2 regions of the Streptomyces sp. NPDC001544 genome follow, and region 1 is predicted to be linked to the other one. Evidence: riboswitches for the same ligand, from Rfam matches in the RefSeq annotation. Region 1 holds a riboswitch; the other holds the start of a gene.
The links. Region 1 has a riboswitch for cobalamin ahead of ACFY0F_RS36420 (cobalamin biosynthesis protein). Riboswitches for the same ligand answer to the same signal wherever they lie in the genome.
Positions count from the first base shown of each region.

Region 2: linked by a shared signal. The riboswitch ahead of ACFY0F_RS02885 (prenyltransferase/squalene oxidase repeat-containing protein) and the one ahead of ACFY0F_RS36420 (cobalamin biosynthesis protein) in region 1 are both predicted to bind cobalamin.

Region 1 covers NZ_JBIAVN010000024.1:56,436-63,350, forward strand. Annotated here, with positions in the region: gene ACFY0F_RS36395 (hypothetical protein) at 1-106, opposite strand, end outside; gene ACFY0F_RS36400 (alpha/beta hydrolase family protein) at 331-1,458, opposite strand; gene ACFY0F_RS36405 (class II aldolase/adducin family protein) at 1,591-2,259, opposite strand; gene ACFY0F_RS36410 (anion permease) at 2,410-3,657, shown strand; gene ACFY0F_RS36415 (hypothetical protein) at 3,692-3,919, shown strand; cobalamin riboswitch at 4,059-4,199, shown strand; gene ACFY0F_RS36420 (cobalamin biosynthesis protein) at 4,300-5,241, shown strand; gene ACFY0F_RS36425 (cobyric acid synthase) at 5,238-6,746, shown strand; gene cobN (cobaltochelatase subunit CobN) at 6,743-6,915, shown strand, end outside.
Region 2 covers NZ_JBIAVN010000001.1:648,111-655,025, reverse strand. Annotated here, with positions in the region: gene ACFY0F_RS02900 (nuclear transport factor 2 family protein) at 1-144, shown strand, start outside; gene ACFY0F_RS02895 (DUF6924 domain-containing protein) at 260-733, opposite strand; gene ACFY0F_RS02890 (phosphotransferase) at 788-1,453, opposite strand; cobalamin riboswitch at 1,516-1,646, shown strand; gene ACFY0F_RS02885 (prenyltransferase/squalene oxidase repeat-containing protein) at 1,758-2,987, shown strand; gene ACFY0F_RS02880 (SCO2322 family protein) at 2,984-3,634, shown strand; gene ACFY0F_RS02875 (CbiQ family ECF transporter T component) at 3,621-4,694, shown strand; gene ACFY0F_RS02870 (ABC transporter ATP-binding protein) at 4,691-6,406, shown strand; gene ACFY0F_RS02865 (ECF transporter S component) at 6,403-6,915, shown strand, end outside.

The DNA.
Region 1 (6,915 bases):
GTGCGGGGCGGCGCGAGCGCCGCTGGTTCATCGCTCGGGGGGCGGCGGCCAGGGGTCGCGGTCGGACGAGTCGAAGCCTGGAGTCGCGCGGGATACGGGACGTCACGGGTGCAGTCTTCCGGTTGACGGTCCGAAAACCCAAACGGAATGTCACCGCGGGCGACGGGGTGGGCCAACGCACCGGCTCCGGCGGGGGCCGAGGAGGGCGGTTCCGGCCAGTGGTACGGCCTTGAACGGAACGGCCGGACGGGACGTCAGCCCCCGCGTCGCGGCAGCGGGTCGGCATGGCTCGGTCGGTGTGCACACCGGCGGCGTTCCCGCCGACGGCGTTCACATCAGCGGCGTCAGGAACCGCCGTACGGCCTCCTCGTATCCCTTCGGGTCGGCGTTCCACATGGCCCCGTGCGGGGCGTCCCGCACGGTGTGCAGGGTGACCCGGTCGGGGCGCCGCGCGGCGAGGCGGCGGGAGAACTCCCAGGGGGCCACCGCGTCGTCCGGTCCGTGGATCAGCAGGGTGGGCACGGTCAGCCGCGCCGGGTCGGCACTTTCCGCGGCGCGCTCGGCGCGCAGGCCGACGCGGCCCTGGGCGGCCCGGACGGCGAGCGGCAGCAGGAAGTCGGGCGTGCGCCGGGCCGCGGCCAGGGCGCGCAGCGTGGCCTCCCAGCTCAGCACCGGCGAGTCCAGGACCAGTCCGCAGACCCGGTCGCGTGTGGCGGAGTGGAGGGCGGCGCGCAGGGCCATGGTGGCGCCGGTGGACCAGCCGTGGAGGACGACGCGTCGGGCGCCGTGGCGGACGGCGTAGCGGATCGCCGCGTCCACGTCGCGCCATTCGGTCTCCCCGAGGTGGTTCAGGCCGTCCGGCGGGCGCGGGGCGCCGAGGTCGCCGCGGCAGGAGACGGCGAGTACGGGGAGACGCAGACCGTGCAGGAACCCCATGACGTTCATGGGGAGCTCCCGCGTCGTGCCGAGGCCGTGCACCGCGATCACCCAGGTGTCCCGCGCGCCGGGCACGAACCAGGCGGGCAGCGCGCCGAGTTCCCCGGGCACGTCCACGTCGGCGTGGTCGAGGCCGAGGGCGGCGTCCGGGTTGCCGACGTAGAGGTTGGGGGTGAGCCACACCTGGTCGCCGGGTTCCAGCGTGCCGTGGGTGACGCGTTCGAGGCGGCGTACGACAGTGTCGGGTGAGGGCGCCGCGGCTTCCAGGACGGGGCCGACGACGGCGTGTGAACCGTCGCCGGCCAGGCCGTAGGCGCCGGGACGCAGGGAGGCCAGGTCACGGGTGAGTGCGAGCCGGTCCGCGGTCACGGTGTGCACCGTGAGCCGGGGCTCGGTGGGCAGCGGTCTGCCGGGCGCCGCCTTGAGCGCGGCGTCGCTGGCGATCCGGCCGACGGCCACGCCGGCCGCGCCGGCCGCCAGGACCGCGGTGACGGCCGAGGCCGCCGCTGTGACGGTGCGCACGGGTCCAGTGTCCCGGGGGGCCGCCTTACCGGCCAGCGGGAGGAAGGGTCGGGGTGACATGTCCTTCCGGGTTCCAGCGCGGGGCGCCCTTCAATCCCCGTGGGCGGGGACCAAGTGGGTGGCCGTCGCCCTTCACCTCCGCCGGCCGTACCCGCGCAGCTTCTCCCCCGCGGCCGCCAGCTGCTCCGGGGTCAGCAGGGACGGCGTCAGCCCGGGCACCGCGGAGGCCGTCAGCCACAGGCGGCACATCCATTCGAGCTGGGCGGTGCGGTCGTAGGCCTGGTCGAGGCCGGCGCCGTAGGTGATCGTGCCGTGGTTCTGCAGCAGGCAGCCGGAGCGGTCGGCGAGGGCACGGAGCATGTTCTCGGCCAGTTCCTCGGTGCCGTAGGTCGCGTAGGGGGCGACCCGGACCGGGCCGCCGAGGGTGCCGGACATGTAGTGGACCGCCGGGAGTTCGGTCACGAGGGTGGAGACGGCCGTGGCGTGCACGGCATGGGTGTGGACGACGGCGCCGGCGTCGGTGGTGCGGTAGACGGCCAGATGCATGGGCAGTTCGCTGGTGGGGACCAGCGTGCCGAGCACCTGGCGTCCGGTGAGGTCGACGCCGGTCACGTCGTGCGGCGTGAGCCGGTCGTAGGGGACGCCCGACGGTGTGACCAGCACGGTGTCGCCGACGCGTACCGACACGTTGCCGGAGGTGCCGACCACGAGTCCGTCGGCCACGGTCCGGCGGGCCGTGGCGACCAGCGCCTCCCAGGCCCGCGATTCGGCCTCGCGTACGCCTCTGCTCTCTTCAGCCATGGCGGTGATCCTGCCATCCGTGGCGCGCACCCCCACTCAGGTCCTTCACCAGGCGTTTCCGACACCTCGACGCCTATCTCAGTTCACCTTCCGTTCATCCAGGTTGCCTACGGTCAACCGACCAATGACTTCGAACGATTGCCTGGGTAAATGGAAAGCTTCTCGCTGATCCTCGCGATAGTGGTGGTAACCGCTCTCGCGTTCGATTTCACGAACGGTTTCCACGACACCGCCAACGCGATGGCCACCACCATCTCGACCGGCGCGCTCAAGCCCAAGGTCGCGGTGGCCATGTCCGCCGTGCTCAACCTTGTGGGCGCTTTCCTCTCCGTGGAGGTCGCCAACACGATCTCCAAGGGTCTCGTCGACGAGAGCGGCATCCGTCCCGAGGTCATCTTCGCCGCCCTGGTCGGCGCGATCCTCTGGAACCTGCTGACCTGGCTGGTGGGGCTGCCCTCCAGCTCCTCGCACGCCCTGATGGGCGGCCTGATCGGCGCCACCGTCGCCTCCGCCGGCATGGGCGCCGTCCACGGCGACGTGCTCGTCACCAAGGTGCTGCTCCCGGCGGTCGCGGCCCCCGTGGTCGCGGGCGTGGCGGCGATGCTCGCCACCCGGGTCTCCTACGGCATCGGCAAGAACGCCGACGGCGAGGCCACCCGCAAGGGCTACCGCGTCGGCCAGATCGCCTCGGCCGGCCTGGTGTCCCTGGCCCACGGCACGAACGACGCGCAGAAGACGATGGGCATCATCACCCTCGCCCTGGTCGCCGGCGGCTCCATCGCCCCTGACTCCGACCCTCCCACCTGGGTGATCCTCTCCGCCGGTCTCGCCATCGCGCTCGGCACCTACATCGGCGGCTGGCGCATCATCCGCACCATGGGCAAGGGCCTGACGGAGCTTCAGCCGCAGCAGGGCTTCGCCGCCCAGACCAGCGCGGCCACGGCCATCCTGGCCTCCTCCCACCTCGGCTTCTCCCTCTCCACCACGCATGTCGTCTCCGGTTCCGTGATGGGCGCGGGCCTGGGCCGCAAGGGCGGTGTGGTCCGCTGGTCCACGGCGACCCGGATGTTCGTCGCCTGGGCGCTCACCCTCCCGGCCGCCGCGCTGGTCGGCGCGCTCGCCGAGTCGGTCACCGGTCTCGGTGACTGGGGCACCGCGCTGGTACTGGTCTTCCTCGTGGCCTCCAGCGCCGCGATCTGGAAGTACTCCCGCCGCGGGGTGGTCGACGCGACCAACGTCAACGAGAGCGAGGAGCCGGCCGGCGTGGTCACCACCGCGATCGCCGTCGTCACCCCGCCCCCGGTGGGCGTGCCGGCCGAGGACCTGTCGAGCACGATCCCGTCCCCGGCGGCACGCGTCGCCGCCGACCCGGCGACCCCGCCGGCCGCCACCGTCTGACCCCGGGCACCCGGTTAGAGAAAGCAGTTCCGACATGAAGATCGACTGGGCAGCCCTCGGCTCCGTCTTCGGCGTCAGCCTCGCCGTCACCGTCGGCCTGGTGGCCCTGTTCACCCTCGGCGTCACCGGCCTCTCGCGCCGCGAGCGCGCCGCCGCCCAGGGGGACTCGGCCGGGCTCGCCGTCACCGGCGCGTACGTCTGCTTCGCGGCGTGCGCGGCGGCGGTGGCCTACGGGATCTACCTGATCATGCACAAAGCCTGATCAAAGCCTGAACAAGGCATCGAGGCTCCTCCCCGAAGTCCTCGGGGAGGAGCCTTTCGCATGCCGCCGTACCGTCCGCCACCGCGTCGGTGTGGGCCTCAGCACACTCTCCCCGTGCAGGTCAACAGCAAGTTGACGGCTCTTCCGGGGCCGTGGTGGACTTCCGGAGCCATGTACGGCGGCAGGAGAGGAAGCCGGTGCGAATCCGGCGCGGTCCCGCCACTGTCACCGGGGTAGGAAGCCCCGGGAGCCAGGAACTCTCACCGCCGGTCTAGTCGAACCAGGGCGTGGACACCCTGAGTGAGGACATATCGCCATGCTCGCTCGGCCGTTGAGGTACAGCACCAGGTCGCTGCCCGACCCCACGGCCGGCTGAGCCGATGCGTGCCGATCGCGTCTTCGCGTACGGCGCCGCCGCCGGCCTCCTCGGCGACCACCTGCTCGGTGATCCGCACCGCGGGCATCCGGTCGCCGCGTTCGGGCGGGCCGCCGCCGCCGTGGAGCGGGTGCTGTGGCGTGACCACCGGGGATGGGGCGCACTGCACACCGCGGCCTGCGTGGGTGGCGCCGCCGGTCTGGGCGCCGTCGCCGCCGCGGCCGTACGCTCCTCCCGCAGCGCCTCCGTCGCGCTGACCGCCGCCGCCACGTGGGCCGTCGTGGGCGGGACCTCCCTCGCCCGTGAGGCCCGGCGCATCGGGCGTGCGCTTCAGGCCGGGGACGTCGAGGGCGCCCGGGAGCGGCTGCCGCACCTGTGCGGCCGGGATCCGCAGGCGCTCGACGCCGACGGGATCGCCCGGGCCGTCGTGGAGTCCGTCGCGGAGAACACCTCCGACGCGGTCGTGGGGGCCCTGGTCTGGGGCGCCCTCGGCGGGGTGCCCGGGCTGCTGGGCTTCCGGGCCGTCAACACCCTCGACGCCATGGTCGGGCACAAGTCCCTCAGATACCGGCGGTACGGGTGGGCCTCGGCGCGGCTGGACGACCTCGCGGGATGGCCGGGGGCACGGCTGACGGCCGCCCTGGCGACCGTGGCGGGCGGCGACCCGCGCGGAGCCGTACGGGCCTGGCGGGCCGACGCCGGCAGGCATCCGAGCCCCAACGCCGGGCCCGTGGAGGCCTCGTTCGCGGGGGCGCTCGGCGTGCGGCTGGGCGGAACCCTGTCGTACGGGGGGCGGGTGGAGCACCGGCCGGTGCTGAACCAGGAGGGACGCACCGTCGCCGTGCCCGACATCGAACGGGCCGTACGGCTCTCCCGGCGGGTCGGTCTGCTCGCGCTCGGCGTCACCGTCGCCGCGCGCGCCGTTGTGAAGGGACGTGGGAAATGAGCGGGGGCCTCCTGGTCGCCGGTACCACCTCCGACGCGGGCAAGAGCGTCGTGACCGCCGGTATCTGCCGTTGGCTGGTGCGGCAGGGGGTCAAGGTGGCGCCGTTCAAGGCGCAGAACATGTCCCTCAACTCGTTCGTGACGCGGGAGGGCGCGGAGATCGGGCGGGCGCAGGCCATGCAGGCACAGGCGTGCCGTGTCGAGCCGACCGCGCTGATGAATCCCGTGCTGCTCAAGCCGGGCGGCGAGCAGAGCAGCCAAGTGGTGCTGCTGGGCAAGCCGGTGGGCGAGCTGAGCGCGCGCGGCTATCACGGCGGGCGGCAGCAGCGGCTGCTGGGGACCGTGCTGGAGTGCCTGGAGGAGTTGCGCGGCACGTACGACGCGGTGATCTGCGAGGGGGCCGGTTCACCCGCCGAGATCAATCTGCGCCGGACGGACATCGTGAACATGGGCATCGCGCGGAACGCGCGGCTGCCCGTGCTCGTCGTCGGCGACATCGACCGCGGGGGTGTGTTCGCCTCCTTCTTCGGGACGGTCGCCCTGCTGTCGCCCGAGGACCAGGAGCTCGTCGCCGGGTTCCTGGTGAACAAGTTCCGCGGTGACGTCTCCCTGCTGGAACCCGGCCTGGACATGCTGCAGGGGCTCACCGGACGGCGCACGTACGGCGTGCTGCCCTTCCGGCACGGGCTCGGCATCGACGAGGAGGACGGACTGAGGGTGTCCTTGCGGGGGACGGTGCGCGAGTCGAACACCGCCCCGCCCGTCGGCGAGGACGTGCTGCGGGTCGCCGTGTGCGCGATCCCGCTGATGTCCAACTTCACCGACGTGGACGCGCTGGCCGCCGAACCGGGTGTCGTGGTGCGGTTCGTGGACCGGCCGGAGGAGCTCGCGGACGCCGACCTCGTGGTGATCCCGGGGACGCGCGGGACCGTGCGGGCGCTTCAGTGGCTGCGGGAGCGCGGGCTCGCGCAGGCGATCAGCAGGAGAGCCGCCGAAGGACGGCCGGTCCTCGGGATCTGCGGCGGCTTCCAGATCCTCGGCGAGCACATCGAGGACGAGGTCGAGTCGCGCGTCGGTCAGGTCGAAGGGCTCGGAGTCCTCCCCGTCCGCGTGCGGTTCGCCCGCGAGAAGACCCTCACCCGGCCGGTGGGCGAGGCCCTCGGCGAGCCGGTCGAGGGGTACGAGATCCATCACGGGGTCGCCGAGGTGACGGGCGGCACGCCCTTCCTGGACGGCTGCCGGGTCGGCCAGACCTGGGGCACGCACTGGCACGGCTCGCTGGAGTCGGACGGCTTCCGGCGGGCCTTCCTGCGCGAGGTGGCCGCCGCCGCGGGCCGCCGCTTCGTACCGGCGCCGGACACGTCGTTCGCCGCGCTGCGCGAGGAGCAGCTCGACCGGCTCGGCGACCTGATCGAACAACACGCGGACACGGACGCGCTCTTGCGGCTCATCGAGTCGGGCGCGCCGCAAGGACTGCCCTTCATTCCACCGGGAGCGCCCGCATGAGCACAGTGCTGTTGTTGTCGACCGCCGACACCGATCTGCTGGCGGCCCGGGCCTCCGGCGCGTCCTACCGGATCGGCAACCCGACCCGGGTGGACGTCGAGGCCGAGCTGCCGTCGCTCCTCGCGGGCGCCGACATCGCCGTCGTACGGCTGCTCGGCGGCAAGCGGGC
Region 2 (6,915 bases), on a different contig from region 1:
ACCGGCGGCATCGTCCCGGCCGGGCCTCCGGTCCAGGTCGGCAACTACGAGGACACCTTCCGCAGGGTCGGGGGCGAGTGGCTGCTGGAGCGCCGGGTCCTCGTGCTGTCCTTCGGGGGTCCGACGCCCCGGGCGGTCGGCTGAACCGGCCGCCTGGTCCGAGACCCTGGCGGCACCGGTGTCCGCGTCCGCATCCGCCACCGCGTCATGCGCGGGGCGCGCATGACCAGGCTCCGGACCCGTCGTTCCTGAGCCCTGTTCAGGCCCGGTAGATCCCCTCGGGATCATCGTTGGCCCATGCGGCGTACTCCTCGAAGCCCAGATTGCCGATGCTCAGGTTGGCATGGACGTCGTGGACCCCTGCGGGAACGGTGCGGAACTCACGGCCGAACTCGGTCAGTTGCTCGTAGTCCTCCTCGTCCACGCACTCCTCCGGCGTCAGCGTGGTGACCGCCAGCAACGCCTGGGTCTCGGCCCGCATGGTCGTCCCGTCAGCGACGAAGACCACGGGCAGGTTCTCGTCGGCGCGGACCGCGTCCAGCACCTCGTCAACGGTCGCACCTGCCCAGGCCGGATCGTCCACGAGGTGGACGCTTGCCTCGGGGGGCCTGTCTCCCGAGGGTCGTGTCAGCGCCGCCGTCACGTCCCGCCAGGCCTGGTCGTCGTGGTAGTCGGTCCTGACGACCAGGGCGTCGAACTCGTCACGGCCGGTGACGGCGGGCAACGCTCTCATACGCCCTTCTCCTCAGTGCGCGACGGGTGAACAGCCGAGCGGCATCCGGGGGCGTCAACGGCCGAACGCTCGCACCAACTCCTCAGCGTCCCCCAGGAGTTCCACCTCACGCGCGCTCATGGTCGGGTTGGCCGCGCGGCGTCGCCGCGCCTCCGTCAGGCCCGGCTCGGTGAGCCCGGACGGGTCGGCGAGCAGCGCGGCCAGCATGGCGCGGGCCGGCTCGGCGAGCAATTCGTCGCCGACGGCGACCTGGGCGAGGATCACCGCGGACATGCCCCAGTCGAGGCCGGGCGGGCCGTCCTCGGCGTTGGTCCAGTCGATCACCCGGGGGCCGTCCGGGGTGAGCATCACGTTGTCGGGGTGCAGGTCCAGGTGCAGGACGCGGGTGCCCGGGTCGGCCGCGTCCCGGCCGGGAACGGCGTGCAGCCGCCGCAGCAGCGCGGCGAGTTCGGTCCCGGCCTCCGCCGCGCCCAGCGAGCCGTCCAGGAGGGCGGCCAGCATCGTGGGCCCGGACAGCCGCTCCATCACCAGGTCGGTGCGGGAGCCGGACGGCCGGACGCGGGGCACCGGGTAGCCGTGCTCGCGCACGTACGTCATCACCCCCGCCTCGGCGGCCGCGTCGCCCCAGCCCTCCCGGTCGCGGCGCAGCACCCACGCCTCGTCGATCTCGTACACATCGGCCGACCGGCCCGAACCCAGCAGTCTCCCCGTTGACAGCATGGCGCGACCTTACCGACCGTGCCGGCCTCCCCGGCCCACAGGCTCCTCTCGGGCCTCGCCCACCGCCAGGTAGAGTGACCCGGTCGTCATCACACCCGTACGGGGGGAAGCCGGTGCAATTCCGGCGCTGACCCGCAACCGTGAGCCGCCGTCGGCGGTGAGCCGGACTCCCCCGTACGGACGTTGACCAACTCACGTGCGTCGGCGGCCCGCCGCGCGCACGGCACCGTCGAGGTCTACGGAGCCGAGCCGCCCGGGGTGTCCCGTGCTGCCCGCGCTCCCCAGGGAGAGGCAGCAACCGCCCATGAACGTCCGCCGCAGCGCCGCGGCCATCGCCGCCGTCGGTGTCATGGCCGCAGCCGCGCCCGCCACGGCCGCGTCGCCGTCGCCCTCCCCGTCGAGTGCGCGCCCGAAGGGGCTGTACGGCAGCACGGACCCCAAGTACGACGGCGTGTGGCGGCAGTCCCTCGCGCTGCTCGCCCAGCGCACGGTCGGCGTCCGGCCCGCCGCCGAGGCCGTCGACTGGCTGGTCGGGCAGCAGTGCGCCGACGGAGGCTTCGCCACCTACCGTCCGGATCCCGCCAAGTCGTGCGAGGCGACCAAGGCTCAGGCCGACACCAACAGCACGGCCGCCGCCGTCCAGGCCCTGCACGCGCTCGGCGGGCACGGCGGCGAGGTCCAAAGGGCCGTCGTCTGGCTGAAGAAGACGCAGAACAAGGACGGCGGCTGGCCCTACGCGCCGGGCTCGCCCAGCGACACCAACTCCACCTCCGTCGTCGTCGGCGCGCTCGCGGCGGCCGGCGAGGACCCTCTGCAGCCGCGCACCGGGGGCAGCACGCCGGCCGAACTGCTCGCCAAGTGGTCCATCCCCTGCGACGAGGACGGCGGCGGCGCCCTCGCCTACCAGCCGGACAAGAAGGGCAGGTTGTCGGCCAACGCGGACGCGACGGCGGCCGGCGTGCTGGGCGCGCTCGGCAAGGGCTTCGCGACGGAGGCCGGGAAGGCGCCGGAGGAGGGCTACGTCTGCGCCAACTCGGACAAGCCGCTGACCCCGCCGGAGACAGCCCGCAACGGCGCCGCGTACCTGTCGGACCAGACGCACGACACCGGCCACCTCACCTCCAGCCTCCCCGGCGCCAAGCCACAGCCCGACTACGGCAACACCGCCGACGCGGTCGTCGCCCTGGCCGCACAGGGCTGGACGAGGCAGGCGCGCAAGCCCTACGCCTGGTTGGAGAAGAACGCCGCGCAGTGGGCGAAGCAGTCCGGTCCCGCCGCCTACGCCGAGCTGATCCTCGCCGCGCACGCGATGGGCGCCGACCCGCGCGACTTCGGCGGTACGGACCTGGTGCGGGCGCTCGACGCGACGGGACCGGCGCCGCAGACGGCGAAGGCACGGACGACCGGTGGCGAGACCAAGCCGGCGAAGCACGACTCGGGCACCAGCCTGTGGTGGATCGTCGGCACCGGCCTCGTCGCGGGCATCGGCATCGGCTTCCTGCTCAGCGGCCGCAAGAGGAAGCAGGGGCTGTGACCGGCGTCCGCCGTGCCGGGGCGCTGCTCCTGGCCGCCCTCCTGTGCGTGGCGTCGGCGGGGCAGGCCCGGGCCACCGGCTACCGCTACTGGTCCTTCTGGGAGCGCACCGGCGACCACTGGACGTACGCCACGCAGGGCCCGTCGACCGCGCGTCCCGCCGACGGCGACGTGCAGGGCTTCCGGTTCGCGGTGAGCGAGGACTCCGCCTCCGCGCGGCGTCCGCGCGGCACCGCGGACTTCGACGCGATCTGCGGCAAGTCGCCCGCCCGGCCGGGCAAGAAGCGCATCGCCCTGGTCCTGGACTTCGGCACGTCCTCCGACGCCCCCTCCGGCCAGACCCCGCCGGCCCGCCGGACGGTCTGCGCGGCGGTCTCCGCCGACGGGACGACGGCGGACGCGCTGGCCGCCGCGGCCGGACCGCTGCGGTACGACGCGAACGCGCTGCTGTGTGCGATCGCCGGGTATCCCCGCAAGGGGTGCGGGGAGCAGGTGACCGCCGGCAAGCCTGCCGGGAAATCCGCCGGGAAGCCGGCCGGGAGCACACCGCAGGAAGGCCCGTCGGTGGGTCTGCCGGTGGGCGTGGGCGTGGTCGTGCTGCTGGGCGTGGCGGCGATATGGCGGGCCAGGCGCCGTGGCCGCGCGTAGCGCACCCGCGCTGCACGCTGGTGCCTGGTGGCTCTGGGCGCTGGGCCTGGGCACGGCGGCGACCCGCACCACCAACCCCCTGCTCCTCGCGCTCCTCGTGGCGGCGTCCGGTTATGTGGTGGCCACCCACCGCGGCACCGCTCCCTGGGCCCGCTCCTACGGCGCCTTCGCCAGGCTCGCTCTCGCCGTCCTCGTCATCCGTCTGGTGTTCGCGGTGGCGCTCGGCTCCCCCGTTCCCGGCACGCACGTACTCGTCGGCCTCCCCGAAGTCCCGCTCCCGCACTGGGCGCAGGGCATCCGTCTGGGTGGCGAGGTCACCGCCGAGGGAGTTCTGTTCGCGGTGTACGACGGCCTGCGGCTGGCCACGCTGCTGATCTGCGTCGGCGCGGCGAACGCCCTGGCGAACCCGGCCCGCCTCCTCAAGTCCCTGCCCGGCGCGCTGTACGAGACGGGTGTGGCCGTGGTCGTCGCCCTCACCTTCGCGCCGAACCTGATCGCCGACGCCCAGCGGCTGCGTGCCGCCCGCCGGCTGCGCGGCCGACCGGACCGCGGCGTCCGGGGTCTGCTGCAGGTCGGACTGCCGGTGCTGGAGGGTGCGTTGGAGCGGTCCGTCGCGCTCGCCGCCGCGATGGACGCCCGCGGTTACGGCCGCAGCGCCGACGTCCCCGCCCGGATCCGCCGTACCACCGCCGCCCTCACCCTGGGCGGTCTGCTCGGCGTCTGCGCGGGCACGTACGGCCTGCTCACCGCCGAGGGCGGCACGTACGGGCTGCCGGTCCTGCCGGCCTCGGTCGCCCTGGCCCTCCTGGGCCTGCGCCTCGGAGGCCGCCGTACCCTGCGCACCCGTTACCGCCCGGACGCCTGGAACGCGCGGGCCTGGCTGGTCGCCGGGTCCGGCGCGGCCGTCGCCGCGCTGCTGGCCCTCGCCTCCGTACGGGCCCCCGACGCGCTGCACCCCGGTGTCGTACCACTGACCGCACCCGGGCTTCCGCTGTGGCCCGCGGCCGCGGTACTCCTGGCTCTGCTCCCCGCCTTCGTCGTTCCCGAGGAGTCGTCGTGATCCGTTTCGAGGATGTCTCCGTGACGTACGACGGGGCGGCCGAACCGGCCGTGCGGGGAGTGGACTTCGAGGTGCCGGAGGGCGAACTCGTGCTTCTCGTCGGCCCGTCGGGGGTGGGCAAGTCCACCGTGCTGGGGGCGGTCAGCGGGCTGGTCCCGCACTTCACCGGCGGCACCCTGCGCGGCCGGGTCACGGTCGCCGGCCGGGACACCCGTACCCACCGGCCGCGTGAACTCGCCGACGTGGTGGGCACGGTGGGCCAGGACCCGCTCGCGCACTTCGTGACGGACACCGTGGAGGACGAACTCGCCTACGGGATGGAGTCGTTGGGGCTCGCTCCGGAGGTGATGCGGCGCCGTGTCGAGGAGACCCTCGACCTGCTGGGCCTGGCCGGCCTGCGGGACCGGCCGATCGCCACGCTCTCCGGCGGCCAGCGGCAGCGGGTCGCCATCGGCTCGGTCCTCACCCCGCACCCCCGGGTGCTCGTGCTGGACGAGCCGACGTCGGCGCTCGACCCGGCCGCCGCGGAGGAGGTCCTCGCCGTCCTCCAGCGGCTCGTGCACGACCTCGGTACGACGGTGCTGATGGCGGAGCACCGGCTGGAACGCGTGGTCCAGTACGCCGACAAGGTCGCGCTGCTTCCCGCTCCTGGCGCCGCTCCCCTCCTGGGAACCCCGGCCGAGATGATGGCGGTGTCCCCGGTGTACCCGCCGGTCGTGGACCTGGGCCGACTGGCGGGCTGGTGCCCGCTGCCGCTGACGGTGCGGGACGCGCGACGGCGGGCGGACGGGCTGCGGGACCGGCTCACCGGGCGGGACACACCGACCGACGCGGCACCCACCCGCACGACACCACCCGACGTAACACCGACCGACGCGGCACCGGCCGCCACGGCCCCCGCTCCCCCGCCGCGCGCAGCCCGCCGCCTGTTCCGGCGTGCCCCCGAGCAGCCCGCGCCGCCCACGGCCGCCGAAGTCCGCTCCCTGACCGTCCGCCGGGCCGGCGTCGACGCGCTCCGGCACGTGGACCTCACCGTCGCCCCCGGCGAGACGGTCGCCCTCATGGGCCGCAACGGCGCCGGAAAGTCCACCCTCCTCTCCGCGCTGGTGGGCCTGGTCGCACCGTCCGCCGGATCGGTGCAGGTCGGCGGCGCCGTGCCGCACCGCACCCCGCCCCGCGAGCTGGTGCGCCGGGTCGGACTGGTCCCGCAGGAGCCACGGGACCTGCTGTACGCCGACACGGTCGGCGCGGAGTGCACGGCGGCCGACCGGGACGCGGGGGCCGCGCCGGGCACGTGCCGTGCGCTGGTGTCGGAGCTGCTGCCGGGCATCGGCGACGACACGCATCCCCGGGACCTCTCCGAGGGGCAGCGGCTGGCGCTCGCCCTGGCGGTCGTACTGGCCGCGCGCCCGCCGCTGCTCCTGCTGGACGAGCCGACCCGGGGTCTGGACTACGCGGCGAAGGCACGCCTGGTCACGGTGGTGCGGGGCCTGGCTGCCGACGGGCACGCGATCGTCCTGGCCACGCACGACGTGGAGCTGGCGGCCGAGATCGCCCACCGGGTCGTGCTGCTCGCCGACGGCGAGGTGATCGCCGACGGACCGACGGCCGGCATCGTCGTGTCGTCCCCGTCCTTCGCACCCCAGGTCACCAAGATCCTGGCCCCGCAGTCGTGGCTCACGGTCGCCCAGGTCCGCGAGGCGCTCGCATGACGCGTCGGCCCCGCCCCGTCCGCCCCGTCCGCCTCGGCCCGCGCTCGCTGGCCGCGCTCGTCCTGGTCGGCGCGATCGGTGTCGTCGCCTTCGGCTGGCCCTTCCTGGCTCCGCCCGGCTCCCAGCTCGGCGCCCACGCGCAGGACGCGCCCTGGCTCTTCGCGGGACTGCTCCTGCTTCTCGTCGCCGTCGTGGCCGCGACGATCTCCGAGTCGGGGCTCGGGCCGAAGGCGGTGGCCATGCTCGGGGTGCTGGCCGCGACCGGTGCGGCGCTGCGGCCGGTCGGCGCGGGCACCGCCGGTATCGAGCCGATGTTCTTCCTCATGGTGCTCAGCGGGCGTGTCCTCGGCCCGGGCTTCGGGTTCGTGCTCGGTTCGGTCACCATGTTCGCGTCCGCACTACTCACGGGCGGGGTGGGGCCGTGGATGCCGTTCCAGATGCTCGCCATGGGGTGGTTCACGATGGGCGCGGGCCTGCTCCCCGGCCCCGACCGGCTGCGTGGCCGGGCG